DNA from 2 places in the Arthrobacter sp. FW306-07-I genome. Region 2 is predicted to be linked to the other one. Evidence: riboswitches for the same ligand, from Rfam matches in the RefSeq annotation. Region 2 holds a riboswitch; the other holds the start of a gene.

Region 1 (10,972 bases), 240 kb from region 2:
GGGCGTGTCCCGGTGCAGTTCCAGCAGATTGCCGCGCTGGCCGGGAGCGATCGCTTCGCGGCCGCTGCCATGGTCCCGCAGGGAGGACAGAAGCCCATCGGAATCCACCACCGCCCGGATGATCCCGTTGTCCAGGATGAAGCCGCCGTCCTCCGGCATGGCCTGTGCCGGTACCTGGGGAGCCGCGGGTTCAGCTGCGGCCAGCGCGGGAACCCCATCCCTCGCATGCGGGGCTGCGTTGAGCAGGAATTGCCGGTCCCCGGAACCCAGCACCGCGGCAGCAGCCTGGCCGATCAGTGCCTCGAGGGCAGTTTCAATGGCTTGATAATTCCGCTCCGCGTCCTGGTGGACCCAGGCGATGGCACTCCCGGGAAGGATGTCGTGGAACTGCTGCAGCAGCACCAGCTGCCACAGCCGCTTAAGCTCAGCGGCCGGGTAGTCGTAAGAACCCGCGCCCCGGACAGCGGCCGTGGCGCACCACAGTTCCGCTTCCCGCAGCAGGTGCTCGCTGCGCCGGTTGCCCTTCTTGGTGCGGGCCTGGCTGGTGTAGGTACCGCGATGCAGTTCCAGGTACATCTCCCCCACCCACACGGGCAGCGCCTGGTACTCTGCCTCGGCCTGCCGGAAGAAACTCTCGGCGGAGCCAATCCTGACCTTGGGTGATCCCTCCAAGTCCGCGGTACGGGCGGCAGCGGCGAGCATCTCCCGAGTGGGGCCGCCGCCGCCGTCGCCGTAACCGAACGGCACCAACGACACGGAGCCGCGGCCGTGGTCCCGGTAGTTGCGCTCGGCGTGCGCCAGGTCGCGGCCGCTGAGGTCCGAGTTGTAGGTGTCCACGGGCGGGAAGTGGGTGAACAGCCGGGTGCCGTCGATCCCCTCCCAGTTGAAGGTGTGGTGCGGCATCCTGTTGGTCTGGTTCCAGGAGATTTTTTGGGTCAGGAACCAGCTGCTGCCGGCAGCCTTGACGATCTGGGGCAGCGCAGCGCTGTATCCGAACGAGTCCGGCAGCCACGCTTCCCGGCACTCGACGCCGAACTCAGCCAGGAAGAAGCCCTTGCCCTCCACGAACTGCCGCGCCATCGCTTCGCCGCCAGGCATGTTGGTGTCCGACTCGACCCACATGCCGCCCACCGGGACGAACTGTCCGGCCCGCACTTTTTCCCGGATCCGGCTGAACAGCTCCGGGTACAGCTCCTTGATCCAGGCCAGCTGCTGGGCGGACGAACAGGAGAAGACAAAGTTAGGGTCTTCGTCCATCAGGGCCACCACGTTGGAGAATGTCCTGGCACATTTGCGGATGGTTTCCCGGACCGGCCACAGCCATGCGGAGTCAATGTGGGCATGGCCCGTGGCAACCAACTGGTGAGCTGACGCGTAAGCCGGCCTGCCGAGGACTCCAGCGAGCGCCTGACGTCCCGCCCCAGCGGTGCCGGCAACATCATCGGGGTCCATCACGTCCATCATGTGTTCGAGGGCCCGGAGGATTTCATGGCGCCGGGGAAGCTCCAGCGGGAGCTGTTCCATAAGCCCGGACAGCGTCCAAATGTCCTGCTGGAGTTCCCACACGCATTGGTTGAGCTCAGCGATGGCGATGCTCCCGAGCCTGTACTGCGGCGCTCCCCCGGCGGTTGCCTTGTCGCCCAGCGGGGTGGCGGCGAAGGTCCAGCCCTGTGCCATGTCCGGGTTCGCGGCCGCTTCCACGTAGAAGTCCACCGCCATTCCGCTGCCCAGCAGCTTCAGGGGGATGTACTGGTTGCGGGGAGAGATGGCCTTGATGATGGTGCCGTCGGGCCGCCACGCTATGCCTTCGCACTGGAAGCCGGGCGCTTCGGTGGTGAACCCCAGGTCCACCACCACCTCCACTGCGGTGTCCGGGCCGCCGCCCCAGGAATCAGGCACCTCGCCTTGCAGCCGCAGCCAGGTGGTACCCCACGGCCGGCCCCAGGCGGCGCCGTGCTCCTGCGGCTGGAACTCCTGCCGCATCGCGTCGAGCGCGGGGACCGGTTCGTCCGGAACTTCCCAGCTGCTCAGGGCAAGCGGAACCGACCTGCTGTAGACGGCGGGGGCAATGCGCTCGCGCACGAACCTTGCCAGGCGGACTTCCGTGATCCTGCGGTCGTCATGCAAAATATGTCCTCTTTAGGCTTGAGACTGGATCATCGCGTCCATTCGATGGACAAAATCTACCCGCTGGCGGCACTGCAACCAACCCCTTGTGCAGTTATCCGCCGGCTGCTCGGGCGCCGCAGGCGGCCCCGCACGCCAGGCCGCTATGCGCTTACCCCTATGCACCGGGCCCCTGTGCAGCAGGTAGGGCCGGTTCGGGCCGCAGGATCCGCGCGTCCCCGGCGTAGACGTTGAAGCTGGTACCCCGGCTGAACCCGGCCACAGTCAGTCCGTTGGCCTCGGCCAGTTCCACAGCCAGGCTCGAAGGGGCGCTGACGGCGGACAGGACGGGGATCCCTGCAAGGGCAGCTTTCTGCACCAGTTCGAAGGATGCCCGTCCGGACACCTGGAGGACCGTCCCGGTCAGCGGCAGGAGGCCTTCGCGCAATGCCCAGCCCACCACCTTGTCCACTGCGTTGTGCCGCCCAACGTCTTCGCGGAGGCACAGAAGCCGCGGCCCGCCGTCGTCCTCAATCTTGAACAGGCCCGCCGCGTGCACGCCCCCGGTATCGTCAAAGACGCGCTGGGATTTCCGCAGCAGCGCGGGCAGGGACGCCAGGACGTTTGCGTCCACCATCAGCGGGTCCGCCTGCGGGCTGAAGTGGGACGATTTCCGCACTGCTTCGATGGAATCCGTGCCGCAGATGCCGCAGGAGCTTGAGGTGTAGACCTTGCGCCCGGTATCGGGAAGCGGGACGTCCGGCCTCAGCTGGGCCTCCACCACATTGAACGTCTGGACCCCGTTTTCATCCTCACCGGCGCAGAAACGCAGTGATACCAACTGTTCGGGCGCCCAGATGACCCCCTCGGACACCAGGAAGCCTGCCACCAGGTCAAAGTCGTCCCCTGGCGTGCGCATGGTGACCGAGTAGGAGAGCCTGCCCAACCGGATTTCGAGCGGTTCCTCGACGGCCAGGACGTCTTCGCGGTGTCGGACCGGGTACTCCAGGGCGGCCGGCGAACCGTCCAGGACATACTTGTGCACCTTGCGGCGCTGGGTTACGCGTCCCATGTTCCACCCTGCCTGTTCATTACTCCATCATGGCACCATCGCGGCCCGCCCCAATCCAAGACCCACAGTCCAGAAGCCCACAGTCCAGAGGCCGGCAGTCTATAGGCCACAATCCAACGGCCCAGCGCACGAACGCGGGCCTTGGGGTTCCGGCCCTATAGTTTCAGCCCAGGAGCGCGCTCCAGTCCACGGGCCCGTTCGATGCCGGTTTACCCTTGGCCTGGCTGCCCCGTGCATTGCTTCTCGGCTTGGCTTTGGCCGCCCCTTCCTTGGGCGGCGGAATGGGTGGCCCCCAAGGCAGCGCGAAAGCGGGCACCGGCTCGCCCAGCTGCACGCCGTGCGGCGGCACCACCAGCACGCCGTCGGCGGCTGCCAGGCCGCGCATCATGCCGGGGCCTGTGTGCTGCGCAGGGGAAGCCATCCCATACAGCAGCCGGAACGGCATCAGGCGGGTGCGTCCGGGATCGGCGTCGATCATGGTGCCGCACGGTACTTCCTGCACGGCGGGCATAGCGCGGTGCCCCAAGGCGGCGAACAATGGTGCGCCGACGGTGGACAGGGCCATCATGGCCGCGAGCGGGTTGCCGGGAAGTCCAAGGACAAAGCGTCCGTCCGGCAGTTCGGCCAGGACGGCAGGGTGGCCGGGCCGCATTGCCACGCCGTCGATGATGAGCCGCCCGCCGAGTTCGGCAACGGCCCGCCGGAGGTGGTCCGTGCCTGAGCGCCCAGTGCCTCCGGTGGTAATGACGACGTCGGCCGGCAGGTCGGGCGCGTCCGGCACCTCCGGCAGCACGTCTTCGAGCGCCGCAAGCCATTCGGCGTACGAGTCGCCGATCCGCTGCTGTCCTGCGTGGATACCTCCGAGCATGGCGACGACGGCCGGCAGTTGCGGGCCGAACGTGTCGCGAACCTGGCCGGGAGCCGGGGTACCACGTTCCACCACCTCGGATCCGGTCAGCACCAGCCGCACCACCGGCTTTCCCTGGACCTGCACTTCGTCGTAGCCTGCCAGTGCCGCCAGGGCCAGGTGTGCCGGGTTGAGTTCCACCCCGGCCTTGACCAGGACGTCCCTTTCAAGGGCTTCCTCCCCGGCCTTCCTGATGTGTTCGCCCGCGCGGGGTTCGCCCGGCCTGGCCTTGCCTCCGACCATCACCACCGGGCCCTCATCGTCCCGGCCGAGGACTGCACTCTCGGTACGTAGGACCGCCTTGGCACCCGCGGGAATCAGGCCGCCGGTGGCAATGGGACTGGCTTGGTGCGGCGCCAGCCGGGTGCCCGGCTCCACCGGGATCCATGGACCGCTTCCGTTGACCGCCCAGCCGTCCATGGCCGAGGACGCATAGTGCGGCATGTTTTGGAGGGCCACGATGTCCTGGTCAAGTTTCCGGCCCAAGGCGATCTGCAGGGCCACGGGGCTGGGAGGAATCGGGGTGGCCGCATCGTAGGCGGCCTGCCTGGCCTCTTCCCACGTGTGTGCCAGGTGATGGTGGTGGGCATGCCCTGGTTCGGTTTCGCCCGGCTCCGTGTCGCCGGATTCAGCCCCAGCCGTACCACTTTCTTCCGCGGCGGCTTCTGCCGGTCCGGCATTCTCCGGCCCGGAATCGGGCGGTGCCATCGGATCGCTCTGGGCTTCTGCTGTCATTCGCCGGGAGTCCCGGCGGCTTCAGCCTCGTAGTCAGCTGCCAGGGTGCGGGCAACGGCCAGCGCCGCGTCCATGGAGGCTGCGTCCAGCTCCCTGCCGGGAGCGGCAGCCAGGCCTGCGGCGAAGCCGGCAATGAAGGTGGTAAGCGGTGCGGCCGGCCGGACAACGGCATGGGCGGCAACGCCGGCGAGTGCCAGCACCGCGTTGATGTCTACCTGGACGTCCTCGAGCTTGTACGCCTGGAGGAGGGCCCTGCACCATTCCTCCAGCGTTTCGTCCTGGCTTTTCACGACTTGCCTCCCACGTTAGTTCCGCCCGCGCTCCGGTCCTTGCATTCACGCTGGCTCCTGGCGGCAACCCCCAGCGCGGCAGCATCGTCCCAGGTATCCACGTCGGAGGTGGACCCGGCGGGGACTGTGACAAGCTGCACGTCCAGACTAGCAAGGAGAGCCCGGACGGAGCCGTTGACCAACGCGTCGCGTGCGGCCAACTCCGCGCAGGTTTGTTTTAACCCGGGCGTGCTGTAAAAGGCCGCCAGCGGCTGGACCTTCCCGTCGCCGGCCAGGGCCATCACGCCGCCTCCTCCGCCTCCCCCGGGGCGTGCTCCAGATGCGGCAAGAGCCTTCCGCAACACGGCCACCGCTTCGGAGGCCAACGGCATATCGCAGGCCAGCACCAGGGTGAAGGGGGCCGCTCCGCCATTTTCGCCCAAGGTGTTCAAACCAGCCGCGATGGCAGCGGCAGGCCCTGCGAACGGCGGCTCTTCTCGACAGATGAGCACGTCGGCCGGCCAGGCTGCCGGGGATACAGGGCGGGGTGTTGTGCTTTGGGATGGCAGGAAGGCGCTGTCGCCGACGACGACAGTGCGGCGGGCGCCGGCTGCGGCGTCCAGGGCCCGTTCCAAGAGCGTTTGGCCTTGGAAGACAAGGGACTGTTTGGGTACCCCGCCCAGCCGCGAGGACCGGCCCCCGGCCAAAATCAGGGCATCAAAAACCAGGCTGTTCTCTTGCACTCCCCCAGCCTAGCCATCAGGCGGGGCAGCGATCACTCCCGTCGAAAGCGGAGGTCAGGCGGCGCGTTCGGGCAGGAGGAACGGATCCCACGCGGGCGTGGGCTTTTCCAGTTCCTTGATCTGCCAGATGGTGCCGCGCGGAGGCTCCGGCACAAAGCGCAGGCTCCAGCCCATCTCGGTCGGGGTGTGGTCGCCCTTGACGTTGTTGCAGCGAAGGCAGGCTGCCACCAGGTTCTCCCACGAGTCAGCCCCGCCCCGGGACTTGGGGTGCACATGGTCGATGGTATGCGCTGCCTTGCCGCAGTATGCGCATTTATGGCCGTCGCGTCTGAGTACGCCCCTGCGGCTGACAGCCGTGGAGTGGTTGTATCGGGGCCGGATGTACCGGTTGAGGAGGATCACGGACGGGCGGCCCAGGACGTCCGTGGGTCCCACGACAGGGTCATCCCCTTCGGCCACGACGCTCGCCTTGCCCGTGAGCACAAGCACCAGCGCCCGGCGGAAAGTAATGACCGCCAGCGGTTCATATCCAGCATTCAGAACGAGAGTGCGCATGCACTTACCTCTTCACGGCCGCACCCGTCAGGGGCACGAGGGCCGGCTGCCCTCGGCATGTCCGGGCTATGGATCGACATCACAAGAGTAAACAGAGAAGTGCAAAATCAGGTAATCGCCGCCCGGATTCCCTGCGGGGAACGTTCCCCAGCAGGGCAGGCATCAGTCCCCTGCGGGGAACTTCTTAAACGCCAAGGACCCCCGCTGCGAGGGCGGGGGTCCTTGGACAAGCACTGCCTGTTGCCAGTGCCGGACATGCGGTGCTTACCTGACGTGGATGAAAACCGGCCCGGAGCCCACGTTTGCGCTGAAGACCACGGTGTCGTTGCCGTTGAAGCCGCCATGCACGGCCATGCCGTTTCCGGCGTAAACAGCGATGTGTGCCATTCCTCCGCCACCATCGGCGTAGTAGATCAGGTCGCCGGGCTGTGCCTGGGAAGCAGGCACCGTGTCCCCCAGGGACAGGTAGCCGGCGGGCCAGTCGTGGAAGTGGATGCCGACGGCGGCCAGGGCGTTGGTCACCAGCATGGTGCAGTCCTGGTGGACGCCAAGCTGGGCGTAGGCGGCGGAGAGGATTGCAGCACCCTTGCCGCTGGCAGAAGCCTGGGCTGCGGGAGCGGCCGGGGCAGCGGCGGTGGCGACCTTGGCGGTGACCTTGGGAGCGGCAACGGGCTGGGCGGCGGGAGCAGGGGCAGCTTCCTCCACCTGAACCTGGGGCTCGGGCTCGACGACGGGGGCCGGCGTGGTGGTCACAGCTGGCTTCTCGAAGCTGATCGCAATGGTGGAAGCGGCGGAAATCGGGGCGTCGACGGCGGATTCAACTTCCAGCGCGGAGGCGGGAGCAGAGTCGCGCTTGACGTTGGCATCGGCGGCGTTGGCCGCAATGCCGCTGGTCAGGACCAGGCCGGAAGCGGCGGCGATGACCGCAGCCTGGCGGCCCATGCCCCCGGCGTTGTCGCTGACAGCCTTGGCAATGACAGCGATCGAGTTGGTCTTGGTGACCTCGGCGCGGTGCCGTGCGGTAGCACGAGTCGTCATCAGTTCTCTCTTTCGTTTTCCTTGCAACCGCAGGTAGGCAGGCAAAGTGTGTTGGACGCGCCGGCATCTTGGGGGTACGCCGGCGCGTCCCGAACGGGGATGTGGTTTCTAGCGAAGAAGCTTTGGGCAAAGAAATAGCCCTTGGAGCACGGAGCCCAAGAACTATTTGTTGAGGTGGTAGTACGACGAGGTACCGGTGGCTGCAGGCGAGTGGAGCAGCGTGCCCTGTGAGGGGTTGAGTGCGCTGATCATCATGCCGTTGCCGACGTAGATGCCAACGTGGGCGCCACCGTTCTGGACAACCAGGTCACCCGGCTGCGGCGCGGAGGTGGGGGTCATGATGCTCCACGCGTTGGTGCGGGGAATGCTGATGCCTGCCTGGGCGTAAACCCACTGCACGAACCCGGAGCAGTCCCAGCCGGTGACGGGGCTGGTGCCGCCCCACACGTACGAGTGGCCGATGCCGGTGTAGGCAATGGCTGCGATGCCCGAGGTCGCCGCCGAGGAGACGGTCTGGGCGGTCTTGGCGGCCGGCGCGGCGTCCTGGCCGGCAGCAGCAGCAGCGTTGGCCGTGTCGGTGGACTGGGTACGCACCGGCTGCACCTTGGGAGCAGCGGCGGTTTTGACCACGGGACGTTCAAAGGAAACCGTGGCGGTGGGGGCAGCGGTGACGGCGAGGGCCGTTTGGGCCGAACCGGACTCAGTGGAAGCTGAGACACCGGCAGTGGTATCAGCAGCAGTGGCCGGCAGGCCCATGCTCAGGATCAGGCCCGAGGCGGCTGCCACAACGGCAGCCTGGCGGCCTACGGTCCCGGCATTTGCACTCACGGCCTTGGAAACGGCATCCAAGGGGTTGGTGCGAACCGTTTGCGCACGGTGGCGCGCAGAATTATGGCGTGAAGACACGAAGGTAGCCTCTCCCAATGCCTGCGAGGTGAGCTGTCGGATTCGGATGGGAGTCACCCGGCCACGCTGCTTCCTGGGAAGCTTGTGACTTAACCCCAAGGCCTTCTGGATGAAGGCCGAAATTGGTTCCCCCGCCCCTGCCAGACGATGAAATGCGAACGGACCTTGAGCGGTGGCAGAGTTAGGCAATCCACTCAAGAGCGTCAACTTCGGAAAAGTTGACGCGAGTTAGACGGTACAGCAGTTTTGTTTCAATGTCACATTCAGGTCACGGCTAGTCACGGCGATCTGAGAGTGCGCAATCATTCGGTTACAACCAGCCCATGGGATCGACCACTTCGCCATTGACCTGGACTTCGAAGTGCAGGTGGCAGCCGGTGGACGCACCAGTGGTGCCGCTCAGCGCCACCACGTCCCCGCGGGAGACGGTCTGGCCCACCTTCACATTGAAGGACGACAGGTGGTTGTACGTGGTTTCCAGCCCGTTCCCGTGGTCGATGACCACTCGGTTTCCGCCGCCGAACTGATGCCAGCCCGCGAAGGTCACGGTACCCGTGGCGGCCGCCAGGACGGATGTCCCACACTGCGCCACGAAGTCCTGGCCCCGGTGGAAGTCGCCCGAGCCTCCAGTAATCGGGCTGACCCGATAACCGAAGGGGGAAGCGGTGGCAAGGGATGCCAGCGGTGCAGCCAGGGTGCCGGCTGACGCGGCACGCGTCACGGAGCCGGCCGACTGGGCACTCAGCAGTTGCTTTAGCTTCCCGTCCGGGTCCGCCTGGGTCACCACGGCGGACCGGCTGAAGTCGATCTGGGCACCGATGTCGGCCGAGATCTCGGGCTGCGGCGTGACTGAGGAGGCTGCAAGCGGGGCGCTGCCGGCGGCATCAGTGGCCATAACGGGACTTGTGGCGGGCACGGTCACGGTCAGCACCAGGCCGGTGGCTGCCAGGGCAATGCCGGCCTTCTGGCCGATGCCGCTGGCAGCGGCAAACTCCGTCATCTGGCGGAACGGACCCCGGCGGCGGCGGGCGTCGCGATGGAGGTCGCGGGGGCGCTCCGCTGCGACAACTTCGACAACCCGCGGCGCCGAAGGGGGGCCGGCAGCACGGCGGCGTCCCCGGGGGGTGTGCATGGTCAAGAAGGGTTCCTCTCTGGAAAAGCCTGCGGAGTTAGCTGTCGGATTCGGGTCAGAGAGATCAAAGACCCGGCCCGCCAAGGGCAAGCTTCTGCGCAGGGGTATTCCCGGAAGAATCCTTCACTGGAGAGGCTTGCTGCTGACGGACTTCACCCCAAGGCAGTCCCCCGCTGCCGCTTGTGGTTCCCCCGCCTCTGCCAGTAACGACTCGTGCACCCGATCCGCTGGCAGAGCTCGGCTCCGGATCAGGTAACGCTTAAGTTTCAAACGACTGGTTCTACTATAGGGGCTTAAGACCCTAGGTAACAATTCCGTTATCTTTGGCTGGAAGGGCAGGTCCGGGGTATGGAAGTTTCGCTTCAGCCCTGCTTGACGGCCACAAAGACGTGTGCGGCAACCTCCGGCGGAAGCTCCAGCGCTCCTTCAATCCCGGCCACCCGCACCGAGATGTAGTCGCCCACGCGCTCCAGGGCCACTGCAGCGCCGGGCCGGATTCCGCCTTCGTCCAACTGCGACAGCAGCTCCGGCTCCACCTGGATCGGCTCCGCGAGGCGGCTGATGGTCACGCCGGAAGCAGGCACGTAGCTCTTCATCGCCTCCACCAGGCTGATGGCGCCGTCACCGAAGCCGGGGGCCGGCCGGCCGCCCAGCGCGGCAAGGCCCGGGATGGGGTTGCCGTACGGGGATTCGGTGGGGTGGTCCAGCATCTCGTAGATGCGGCGCTCCACCCGCTCACTCATCACATGTTCCCAGCGGCAGGCTTCATCGTGGACGTAGGCCCAGTCCAGCCCGATGACGTCCGCCAGCAGGCGTTCGGCCAGCCGGTGCTTGCGCATCACCTCCGTGGCGCGCTTGCGCCCGGTGTCAGTGAGCTCCAAATGCCTGTCACCAGAGACAACAACGAGCCCATCGCGCTCCATCCTGCCGATGGTCTGGGAGACGGTGGGGCCGGAGTGGCGCAAGCGCTCGGCAATACGGGCCCGGAGGGCGACGATGTTTTCTTCCTCAAGCTCCAGGATGGTCCTGAGGTACATCTCCGTAGTGTCGATCAGATCCGTCATCCAGCTCAGCTCCTCGAGCGCAGTACCTTGCGTTGTCCCACCGTATCGCCTCTTCCCGCGAGGTAGTCCGGGGGAAAGCTTAGCCTATTTTGACTTTGTCCGAATAGCCGCGGCCCCAGGGGGAGCCGCAACAGGTGCACGCGGAAGGGTTGCACACGCGGGACACTTGCACGCCCGCCGCGTTGTCTCAGTGTCTGGACTTTGCCGCTGCCGGTTGCCGCCCAGCGCCGCTGTTCAGGCAGAATGGAAAAGGCCTATGGCACAGCCGCCGCCCGGCTGCCGGCCACCACAACCCGCCCGTGCGGACCAAAGCGTTCGTCCCCGCCGAAATTGGAGCACCTGTGAGCGACACCAGCATCACGATTCCCGCCGACCTCCTGCCCAAGGACGGACGGTTCGGTGCCGGTCCGTCAAAGGTCCGGCAGGAACAGATCGATGCCCTCGC
Region 2 (10,972 bases):
TGAACACTGAGGTTGACGGGTGCGGTTCGGACCCGTTTTCGGTGGTTGATCCGTTGGCGGGCTTGGCGGATGGGTGCCTGGACATTCTTGCCGGTGCCCGTGAGGTCGAGGCCGGGTTCGCTGGTTTGAAGGCGAAGGCCGCGGTGAAGTACGCGGAGAGCGCCTCTGTCGTTGCGGGGCCGGATGTGCCGGTGCAGGCGCAGGAGATGGCGGTCGCTGCGGAGGTCGGCTGTGTACTGGCGCTGGGGCCGCGGGCGGCGTCATCGTTTCTGGCGACTTCGCACGCCCTGATGTCGAGTTTGCCGCGGACTTTTGCGGGGCTGCAGGCGGGGACGTTGTCCTGGAGTCATGCGGTGGTGATGGCTGATGAGGCCGCGAGCCTGGATACTGCGGGGTCGGCGGCCTTGGAGGCGCACTTTTTGGACCCGGAGGCGCCAGATAGCGCGAAGGGCTGTCCGGTGGGGCAGCTGCCCGCGCACCGGTTCAGGGTCAAGGCACGGACGTGGCGGGAACGTCACCACGCCGAGAGCATTGAGAAGCGCCATGCCAAGGGGGTCGCGGATCGGCGGGTGGAGTTCCGGCCGGACCAGGACGGGATGGCGTGGCTGTCCGCGTGTTTGCCGGCGGCTCAGGCGTTGGCGGGGTGGAACCGGCTCACCGCGGTCGCAAGGTCTTTGCAGGGGCCGGAGGAGTCCCGGACCATGTCCCAGTTGCGGGCGGACAAGTTCGCTGATGCGATCCTCGGCAGCAGCAGCAGCAGCAGCAGTGGCAGTGGCAGTGGCAGTGGCAATAGGACCAGTAGCGGCCGTGGCGCCAGTGTCACGGATGCGATTGACGAAGCTGATGGTGGTGACGGCGATACCGGTGCCCGTGACAGCGCCGGTGTCAATGGCAGGGCTGGACGGGAAGACGTGTCTTCGCCGATCCGGGCCCAGGTTCTGGTCACGGTTCCGGTGTTCTCCCTGATGGGGTTGGCCGATGAACCGGCGATGTTGGACGGGTACGGGCCGATCCCGCCCTCGATGGCCCGCGATTTGGTGGCGAACGGTGCGGGGTCGTTTTACCGGGTGTTGGTGGATCCGCGGGATGGGGCGCCGCTGGAGATCGGCCGGAAGAGTTACCGGGTGACCGGGGCGATGCGGGCCTGGCTGCGGATGCGGGACGGTAAGTGCCCGTTCCCGGGCTGCAGCAACAATTCCCTGGACAACGATGCCGACCACATCCTCAATTCCCTGGACAACGATGCCGACCACATCCTCGCCTGGGCCAAGGGCGGCACCACCGGGATCAGCAACCTGGGACAGCCCTGCCCTAAGCACCACAAGCTCCGGCACAGCACCGGTTGGAAACCCACCCGGGCCACCAAGAACGAACCACCTGGCTGGATCTCACCCGCTGGCAGGCACTACCCAAGCGAACACCAGGACTGGGAACCACCCAAACGGCCCAGGCAGCTGGTGCCGCAACTGAATCCGGCGCAAAGGGCAATCTCAGGTTGCACAGACTTGGTGGTCGGGGGCTTCTCCCTGGGGGAAGCATGCCTTGACGGTATCCTCCATCCGCCCTCCGCCTAGCTGCGGCCTCTCCCTAGCTGTCTGCCTGGTGCCGGGGAAAATCACCGTTGGCTTGCCCGCGGATTGGTCACCCTGAAATGAAACTGCGTCACTAAGCCCCGCCACGAAGCCATGCCTTTCACCGCCCGGGATGCTGTCCGACGTGTCCCGGCAAGCCGCAACGAAACCCGACATCCGCCGTCGGACTTTCCCCCTCGCCACGGGTCCGGATAGATTCATCAGCAAGATGACGAATTCAGAAACTCCCATCCACGCAACCGCATACTGGACCACTGCCAAAGAGCACGGCGAACTCAGGGCGGAAGAAGTGGCCGCCCCCGGACCGGGTGAAGCACTGGTCCGTGCCCTTTACTCGGGCATCAGCAAGGGCACGGAAATGGTGGTTCACGCAGGGGCCGTTCCGCCGCGGGTCGCAGAGGAAATGCGCGCCCCGCACCAGGAGGGCGAGTTCCCCGGCCCGGTGAAGTTCGGCTACCTCTCCGTCGGAGTCGTGGAGGAGGGGCCCGAGGGGTGGAAGGGCCAGCGCGTCTTCTGCCTGAACCCGCACCAGGACCGCTACGTGGTTCCCGTGGAATCCCTAACCCGGATCCCTGACGAGGTCCCCTCGCGCAGGGCGGTCCTCACCGGCACAGTCGAAACAGCTGTCAATGCCCTGTGGGAAGCCGGGCCGCGCCTGGGGGACCGGGTCGCGGTCGTCGGCGCCGGCCTGGTGGGCGGCATGGTGGCTACGCTGCTGCGCACCTTCCCACTGCAGCGCCTGCAGCTCGTGGACCTTGATCCGGGCAGGAGGCAGCTCGCGGACACGCTGGGTGTGGACTTCGCGCAGCCGGATGACGCCCTGGCCGACTGCGACATCGTTTTCCACTGCTCGGCCTCCCAGGAGGGCCTGGAACGCAGCCTCCAGCTCGCCGGCGATGAAGGCGACGTCATCGAAATGTCCTGGTACGCCAACCGGGAGGTCACCGTACCGCTGGGGGAGGATTTCCACGCGAGGCGCCTATCTATCCGTGCCAGCCAGGTGGGCATGGTGGCACGTGCCCGCCGTCACCGCCGCACCAACGCGGACCGGCTTGACCTCGCCGTATCGCTGCTCAAGGATCCCGTCTTCGACGCGTTCCTGACCGGATCATGCCGCTTCGAGGACCTGCCAGACGCGGTTCAGAACCTGGCGGATGGCACCCTGCAAGCCCTGTGCCACGTCGTCGAGTACCCCGGAAGCAGCTCCGCCCCCAGTCCAGCCACTGACAACAACGGAAACTTGAGGTACCCCATGTTCAGCCTGACCGTCCGCCGCCACTTCATGATCGCCCACAGCCTTCCCCGTGAAGTGTTCGGCCCCGCACAGGGCCTGCACGGGGCAACCTTCGTTGCGGAGGTGACCTTCCGCCGTCGCGCGCTTAACGCCGACGCGATCGTCCTGGACATCGGTGCCGCCGGCACCATCATCGAGGACGTGCTGGCCGGGCTGAACTACCAAAACCTGGACGAGCACCCGGACTTCGAAGGCAAGCTCACCACCACGGAGGCGCTCGCCGAATACATCACCCAGCAGGTTGCCGCCCAAATCAAGGACAGCGACGACGGCCGGGAACTGGCGGCAATTGACGTCACCCTGCGCGAGAATCCGGACGCCTGGGCCTCTTATTCCCTGGACCTCACCGCGTAGCCGTGCGCCCCATCCGGCTGCTGGTCCCCGGCAACATACGCCACAGCTCAGGCGGAAACGTCTACAACGCACATCTGGTTGCCGGCCTGCAAGCGCTCGGTGCCGAGGTGGACGTCATCAGCGTCGATGGCAGCTGGCCGGATGCCGGCGCCAAGGAACGACGCCGTCTGGGCACCCTGCTCGGGGCGTGGGAATCTGACAAGGCTCCGGGGAATGCCGTGGTCATCGTAGACGGGCTGGTGGCCGTTGGTGCCCCGGACGAACTGGAATTCGCGGCAAAGGCGGGGCGGGAAACATGGGTCCTGGTACATATGCCCGTTCCGGAAAGTTCGGGATCCGCAGCGCTCGAACGCGAAGTCAGGGCCCTGCGTGCAGCAACCGGAGTGGTCTGCAGCAGCGCTTCTGCGGCGTCCGTGCTTACCACCCGGGGACTCCGCCAGGCCCAAGTGGTCCTGCCCGGAGTGGACCCCGCACCCCAGGCTGACGGTTCCACGCCTCCGCACCTGGCGGTCGTCGCAGCCCTGCTGCCCAACAAAGACCAGGTGCTGACAGTCGAGGCGCTGGCCCGGCTCAAGGACCTCGAATGGACTGCGTCGTTCGTGGGGTCCGACCAGGCCGACCCGGACTACGCGCGGGAGGTCCAGGCTGCCATCACTGCCAACGGGCTGCAGGAACGGGTGCGGCTGGAGGGTGAGCTCACGGGTAGGGACCTCGAAGCCGAATGGGCGCGCACCGACCTGACCCTGCTCGTTTCCCGGATCGAAGCGTTCGGAATGGCGGTCACCGAGTCCCTTGCGCACGGAATCCCGGTACTTGTCCGCGAGGGGACGGGGGCAGTGGAAGCGCTTGGCATCGCCGGGATAAGAGCGGACGACGGCGGGCCGCGCCTTCCGGGGGCAGCGCTGCCACTTCCGGCCGGGGCAAGTGAGAGTCCGGGTCGCTTGGCGGAGGTCCTGCGTCGCTGGCTGACGGACGAACAAACCCGGGAAGGCTGGCGGGCAGCAGCGCTGAAAGCGCGGACCAGGCTGCCGGACTGGAGCAGTACCGCCCAGGGGATGCTGGCCCTGCTGTCGGGCGCGGCGCGGCGGGAACCGCTTGGAGACTGAAAGTCCGGGCCAGGACTGAAGCGGGCCCCGACTGAACCAACGGGGTTAGAGGCTGTTGCTCCGGTGCCCGGCGAAAAACGCCCGCAGCAGCTGTGCGGACTCTTCCTCGCGGACCCCGGGGTACACCTCGACCCAATGGTTGAGGCGGCGTTCGCGGAGGATATCGAACACCGACCCGGCGGCCCCGGCCTTCTCGTCCCACGCTCCGAACACCACCCGGGGAATCCGCGCCAGCACGATGGCGCCGGCACACATGGCGCACGGTTCCAAGGTGACCACCAGGGTGCAGTCGGACAGCCGCCAGCCGTCGTCGTTGCCGCCGTGGAGCCGTGCCCGTTCCTGTAGCCGTCCGGCCGCCTCCCTGATGGCCACCACTTCGGCATGGGCTGTGGGGTCGCCCAGCGCCTCCCGTTGGTTTCGGCCGGAACCCAGCACATCGCCGTCGGGCCCAATCACCACGGCGCCGATGGGCACGTCCTCCGTGGTGAGGGCCCGCCGGGCCTCAGTCAAGGCAAGGCCCATCCAGGCGTTGTGTTTCTTTTCGGGCAACGGCATGGCTCAATGATAGTTTCGAGAGATACTAAGCTTGCGTACTTTTCCTGGGAGGCATGATGAGCAGAGTCCACGAGCGGATGGACAGATGGTTCAAGCCCTACGCCGCCCTCTGGCTGACCCTGATCATCGGTGGGACGGTGGTTGTCATCATGGCTCTTGCCGGCGCCGAGGTTTATGACGACGTGGTGGGCAAGGACGGGCTCGCGAACCTCGATGTTCCGGCCCTCCAGTACGCTGAGTCGCTGCGAAACCCGGGCCTTGATGCTTTTGCCACCGGCTTCACCAACATCGGCGGCGGCATCGGTATGCCCATCCTCGCCAGCATCCTTACCGCGTGGCTGACGTTCCTGAGCCGGACCTGGCGCCCACTCCTCCTGGTGGGCGGTGCGGCAACCGTCTCCATCCTCGCCACCACGTTCGGCAAGAAACTTGTGGGCAGGACCCGGCCGGACCACGCCGATGCAGTCCCGCCTTACGAGGATTCGCCGTCGTTCCCCAGCGGCCATACCCTCAACACCACCGTGGTCATCAGTGTCCTCCTGTACGTTCTTTGCCTGCAGTTCCACCAACTCTGGGTCAGGGTCACGGCAATCACGGCCGGCGTGATTTTCATCATTGCCATGGGGCTGAGCAGGGTATTCCTGGGCCACCACTGGTTGACCGACGTCATGGCCGGCTGGACGCTGGGGCTGGCCTGGGTGGCCATCGTGATCCTGGCGCATCGGTTGTTCCACCTGTTGAGGCGCAAGCAGCATGCGGGTCCGGCCCCCACGTTCGATCGTCCCGTGGTGCGGGACGTCGTCCTCGAATCCGTGCACGACGGCGGCGATGCCGGCAAGCAGGGCGCGTCCGGCAGCCGAGGCAAGGACACCGCCGGATGATAGTTTTGGGGGATGCGCACTCTCGTTGTTGACCACCCCCTGGTCGCCCACAAGCTCACCGTCCTGCGGGACAAGAACACGCCGTCGCCGGTATTCCGCCAGCTGACGGAAGAGCTGGTGACCCTGCTGGCTTACGAAGCCACGCGGGAGGTCCGCACGGAGCCCGTCACCATCCAGACGCCAGTCAGCACCACCATCGGCACGGCATTCACCAAGCCCACACCGCTGGTGGTTCCCATTCTGCGTGCCGGCCTGGGAATGCTGGAGGGCATGACCAAGCTGGTCCCCACGGCCGAGGTGGGCTTCCTGGGTATGGCCCGGGACGAGGAAACGCTGGACATCATCACCTATGCCGAGCGCCTTCCGGAGGACCTGACGGGCCGCCAGGTCTTCGTGCTGGACCCCATGCTGGCCACCGGCGGCACCCTGCGTGAGGCCATCAAGTTCCTGTTCAAGCGGGGCGCTTCCGACGTCACCTGCATCTGCCTGCTGGCTGCCCCTGAAGGCCTGGCACGGCTGGAAGAGGAACTCTCGGGCGCGAACGTGCACATCGTCCTGGCCTCCATCGACGAGAAGCTCAACGAGAAGTCCTACATCGTTCCCGGCCTGGGCGACGCCGGCGACCGGCTCTACGGCATCGCAGGGTAGTTTTTACCCTTTTTCAATCGGTGTGCCGCCGCTAGCCTGTGCGGATGGACTGGAAACTCGAACTTGTCTTTGTCCCTGTATCCGACGTTGACCGCGCCAAGGACTTCTATGTCAACAAGGTGGGCTTCAACGCGGACTACGACGAGCGGCCGTCGGACCACGTGCGCTTCGTACAGCTGACGCCGCTCGGCTCTGCCTGCTCCATCTGCATGGGCGAGGGGCTTTTGGACGCCCCTCCCGGCACGGGAACCACCCTCCAGATGGTGGTCGACGACATCCAAAAGGCGCATGACCACCTGAAGAACAATGGTGTGGACGTCAGTGACATCGAAGTGCTGCCTTGGGGCCACTTCGTTTACTTCGCCGACCCGGACGGCAATAAGTGGGCCGTCCAGTACATCCCTTGGCGGAATGCCGGGCAGGATGCAGCTCAGGCCGGCAGTACGCCCAGCAACGCTTAAAACAGACCGCGGGCCGCATCGTGATGATGCGGCCCGCGGTCTGTCGCTGGAATCCCCGGCGTTACCCCGTGGCCAAGGCGTACGACGGCGGGTGGCGGGAGACGCCGTCGGCTGTCCTTGGAGCCGGGAGGTTCAGCTGAAGGTTTCCCTTTGCGGCGCTATGCCAGGGAGAGGTGCCTAGTACCAGTTGTGCGCCAGGTGGAAGTTCAGCGCACCGCACGGAGACTGGTAGCTCTTCTTGATGTAATCCAGGCCCCAGTTGATCTGCGTGCGGTAGTTGGTCAGGTAGTCAGCGCCGGCGCTGGCCATCTTCTCTGCAGGCAGGGACTGGACGATGCCGTAGGCGCCGCTGCTGGGATTCGTGGCCGTGGTGGTCCAGTCGGACTCCTTGGTCCACAGCGTCTGCAGGCACTGCATCTGGTCAGGTCCCCAGCCAAAGGTTGCCAGCTGGCCGGCAGCATAAGCCTGGGCACCGGCGGGATCATTCACCGCGACGACGGGTGCCGGCGCAGGTGCAGGAGCGGGTGCCGGAGCCGGGGCAGGTGCCGGGGCGGGTGCCGGAGCCGCGGCAGGTGCCGGGGCTTCCGCTGCGGGGGCCGCCGGTGCAGGCGCGGGGGCTGGTTCCGCTGCCTGGGGGGCTACGCTGATTGCCGCCGGAACGGACACTGCCGGGTTGGAGCGGATTTCGCTCTTCTCGATGCTCATTTGGGCATCGGCCGCTGCCGTGGAAGAGTTTGATTCGGTGGATGACACCGGGGTCATGCTGCTGGTTGCCTGGCCTGCCGCGCCTACCCCCACGAGCACCGCGCAGGATGCTGCAAGGATCCCGGCACGCACGCCCAGGCTGGTCTTCTTTGCTGGTTTCTTGGCCGGTTCCTGCTGTGCCAGATGTTTACCCTTGGCATGCAGGCATGCTTCTGCCGTGTTTTTGGACATGATTGATCGCCTCTCACACCTGCGGAGTTAGCTGTCGGGTTCGGATGAGGGCATCCGGCCGCACGGAAAGATCACGTACGTGCTTAACCCCAAGGGCGTTCATCGCCCGGGACGGTGGGTCCCCCGCCTCTGCCGTTGCTCAATCGGAATCCGGGGAAGCGGCAGAGCTTGGCGTCAACCCGGGATATGCGGCCCGAACGGGAGCCGCACCCAATCGACGGTACAGGAAAAGCGAAGCAAAGTCACATTTAGGTAACGGAAGTCACGGCCTCCAGCGCGCCGGCTTGCTTCTGGCGTGCGGTCGAATCGTTACGTTCAGGACACCAGGCCGTGTTGTTACCCTGCCAGGAGGTAGATAGTGGTGCCGCCGATGCTCTGCGCACTGAAGTTCTGCGAAACCCACTCGGCGATCCGGCCGGCGGCATCCGAACCGGAGCTGGACGGCATAGCCCGCCGGCAATGAAGTAGTGGATTTTTCCCTGCGCGACGAGGTCTTGGAACTGCGCCAGGGTGGGGGAGGGGTCGGTGCCGTTGAAGCCGCCCACGTCCATCACCGGCAGTTCCGTGGCGAGCTGGTACCCGGCGGCATTGTTGGAGCCCACTACCGCTGCTGCCCAGGTGTAATTGGTTGCACCGTCTTTGAGCGCGGCCACAAGATCCGCTGATGGAGTAGGTGCGCCGAGGAGGCCACCGAGTCCGCCGCCGGGCCTGCCCCCGAAGTTAGCGCCGTCAGGGTTTGTTCCGGCCGGGGCGGCCTGCTGCTGGGAACCCTGCTGCTGGAAGCCCTGCCCCGTGGGACCTTGGCCCGTGACGCCCTGTCCGGCGCCCCGGCCCGAAGGGCTCCGGCCGGTCGAACTGAAGCCTCCCGGTCCGCGGCCGCCGGCGCCTAAGCCCGAGGCTGGCCCCGCACTGACGATCGCCCCGCTGTGTGCCGTAGCCGCGGTGGTGACGGAGTAGGCCAGCGGACCGGCGAGCGACGCAGCGATGGCAAGGGCCGCCGTCGTCCGCTGCATGGAAGCCAAGCGCAGGAACTTGCCCAGCCCAATGCCTGCTGCGGCTGCCAAACCTCCGCCGAGCACCAGCCAGCGCAGCCAAGGGCCGTAGGCGGACGTGGTTCCCAGCAGGTAGAAGGCCGTAAGCGATGCCACGGCCACTGCTGAAGCGAGGAAGATGCGGGCAGCAGTTTGCCTGCGGCGCTGCCACAGGAGAACGCTGCCCAGGCCTGCCATTCCGGCGATTCCCGGTGCCAGTGCCACCGCGTAGTAGGGGTGGATGATGCCGGCCATGAAGCTGAACACCAGGCCCGTTACCAGGACCCACGAGCCCCAGATGATGACGGAAGCGCGGACAACATCTGTTCGCGGTGCCCGCCGCCCCACCCACAGCAGCCCCGCCGCAAGGATGAGTGCGGACGGCAGCAGCCATGCGATCTGGCCGCCGAACTCGCTGTTGAACATCCGGAACAGGCCCGGAACGCCCCAGCCGTTGCCACCGCCCACACTGCCCGTTTCGTCGCCCGTGAGCCGGCCCAGGCCGTTGTAGCCCAACGTCAGATCCAGGATGGAGTTGTTCTGGGATCCGCCAATGTAGGGCCGCATGTTCGCCGGCGTCAGCTCGACGGCCAGCAGCCACCAGCCGGCAGAAACCACCATCGCTGCTCCCGCGGCTGCCAGACGGATCAACCGCCGCCGGGTGCCGCCCGGAGCTGCCACCATGTAGGCGAGGGCGAACCCCGGAACCACCAGCAGGACCAGAAGCTGCTTGGCGAGAAACCCAAAGCCCAGGAATACCCCGGCCAGCAGGAGCCACCGAGGCCGGTCCTCCTGGACCGCGCGGAGGAACCCGTACGCGGCTGCTGTCATCAGCAGCACCAGCAGGGCGTCCGGGTTGTTGAACCGGAACATCAGGGTGGCAACCGGGGTGAGGGCAAGGACCGCCGCTGCCAGCAGCCCTGCCCGGTGCGCAAGCCGGACATCACCGGTGGCCGGCGTTGCGGCCCGCCGCACGGCCAGATAGACCAGCCACACCGAGCCGACCCCCATCAAGGCCTGGGGAACCAGGATGCTCCACGAGCTCAGGCCAAAGATCCGGACGGACAGCCCCATGATCCACAGGGAGGCCGGCAGCTTGTCCACGGTGATGGCATTCGCGGCATCGGAGGAGCCGAAGAACCAGGCTGCCCAGTCCTGCGATCCGGCCTGGGCTGCGGCGGAATAGAACGCGTTGGCCCAGCCCGACGCACCGAGGTTCCACAGGTACAGCACGGCCGTGCCAGCCAGTACAGCTGCCAGTTCCAGCCTCCGGTGGAAGGCCGCACGGTCTCCGCGGAAGGCCGCATGGTCCCGCGTGCCCGGCCGGCCCCGGAGGGTGAATCGCTCCCGCCCCAGTGGATTCCTCCGGGGGCGGGCTGCGGTGGTTACAGGCATGCTTTGCTGGCTGGCCATCGTGTCCTACTTGGTGAGCTGGTAGACGGTTGAGTTGCCTACGGTCTGGGCCTGGAAGTTGGCCTGGACCCAGGCGGCCACTTCGGAGTTGCCGCCGCGGCCGCCCATGCCGCCACCGCCCATGCCTCCGCTTTGGATGAAGTAGCCGATCTGGCCCTTGGCCACCATGTCCTGGAACTCGGCCAGGGTGGGGTAGGGATCACCGCCGTTCCAGCCTCCGAGGGCAATGACGTTGGTGTCCGTGGCCAGTTCCAGGCTGGCTGCCTGGGTGGCGCCGGAAACGATCGCAGACCACTTTGTGCTGGTGGCCTTCAACAGGGCAGTCACCGCGGCATCGGCAGTTCCTTCGCCGGGACCGCCGGCGCCGCCAGCATCACCGGGGCCACCTGCACCGCCCGGGCCGCCGTCAGGTGCGCCGGTACCGGCTCCGGGGGTGCCGCCGAGGCCGTTCATTGGGTCAAGGCCGTCGGTTCCGGTGGCCGAGTCCGTGGCGGAGTTCCTGCCGTCGGTCCGGTCGCCGCGGAAGCCCGCGGCCCGGTTGCCGAAAGCGCCCGCTGAGCCTGCGGGTCCCGACGTCGGAATGGAGCCTGAGTGTGCGGAGGCAGCGGTGGCCAGGGTCCAGGCACCGGCACCAAGCCCGCCGGCCAAGAGGGATACGACGACGACGGCGGCCGCCCCCGCACGCCGGAACCGTCCGGAGG

What was found. A riboswitch is a leader RNA that binds a small molecule or an ion and turns the genes downstream of it on or off. The one in region 2 is predicted to bind cyclic di-AMP.
Region 1: it holds a riboswitch for cyclic di-AMP, as region 2 does, so the genes downstream of both, LFT46_RS04095 (C40 family peptidase) here and LFT46_RS03110 (hypothetical protein) in region 2, are expected to answer to the same signal.

What each region holds. Positions count from the first base shown of each region.
Region 1 covers NZ_CP084550.1:865,439-876,410, reverse strand. The annotation lists gene LFT46_RS04130 (alpha-mannosidase) at 1-2,127, opposite strand, end outside; gene fdhD (formate dehydrogenase accessory sulfurtransferase FdhD) at 2,285-3,178, opposite strand; gene LFT46_RS04120 (molybdopterin molybdotransferase MoeA) at 3,342-4,820, opposite strand; gene LFT46_RS04115 (DUF6457 domain-containing protein) at 4,817-5,110, opposite strand; gene mobA (molybdenum cofactor guanylyltransferase) at 5,107-5,832, opposite strand; gene LFT46_RS04105 (HNH endonuclease) at 5,887-6,387, opposite strand; gene LFT46_RS04100 (NlpC/P60 family protein) at 6,652-7,425, opposite strand; gene LFT46_RS04095 (C40 family peptidase) at 7,588-8,211, opposite strand; cyclic di-AMP (ydaO/yuaA leader) riboswitch at 8,336-8,513, opposite strand; gene LFT46_RS04090 (M23 family metallopeptidase) at 8,642-9,463, opposite strand; cyclic di-AMP (ydaO/yuaA leader) riboswitch at 9,474-9,685, opposite strand; gene LFT46_RS04085 (metal-dependent transcriptional regulator) at 9,826-10,527, opposite strand; gene serC (phosphoserine transaminase) at 10,869-10,972, shown strand, end outside.
Region 2 covers NZ_CP084550.1:629,822-640,793, forward strand. The annotation lists gene LFT46_RS03070 (HNH endonuclease signature motif containing protein) at 1-1,574, shown strand, start outside; partial or broken gene LFT46_RS03075 (zinc-dependent alcohol dehydrogenase) at 1,801-2,802, shown strand; gene LFT46_RS03080 (6-pyruvoyl trahydropterin synthase family protein) at 2,845-3,240, shown strand; gene LFT46_RS03085 (glycosyltransferase family 4 protein) at 3,243-4,346, shown strand; gene LFT46_RS03090 (nucleoside deaminase) at 4,392-4,901, opposite strand; gene LFT46_RS03095 (phosphatase PAP2 family protein) at 4,958-5,782, shown strand; gene upp (uracil phosphoribosyltransferase) at 5,795-6,430, shown strand; gene LFT46_RS03105 (glyoxalase superfamily protein) at 6,475-6,891, shown strand; gene LFT46_RS03110 (hypothetical protein) at 7,069-7,827, opposite strand; cyclic di-AMP (ydaO/yuaA leader) riboswitch at 7,833-7,993, opposite strand; gene LFT46_RS03115 (ArnT family glycosyltransferase) at 8,076-10,253, opposite strand; gene LFT46_RS03120 (ArnT family glycosyltransferase) at 10,278-10,972, opposite strand, start outside.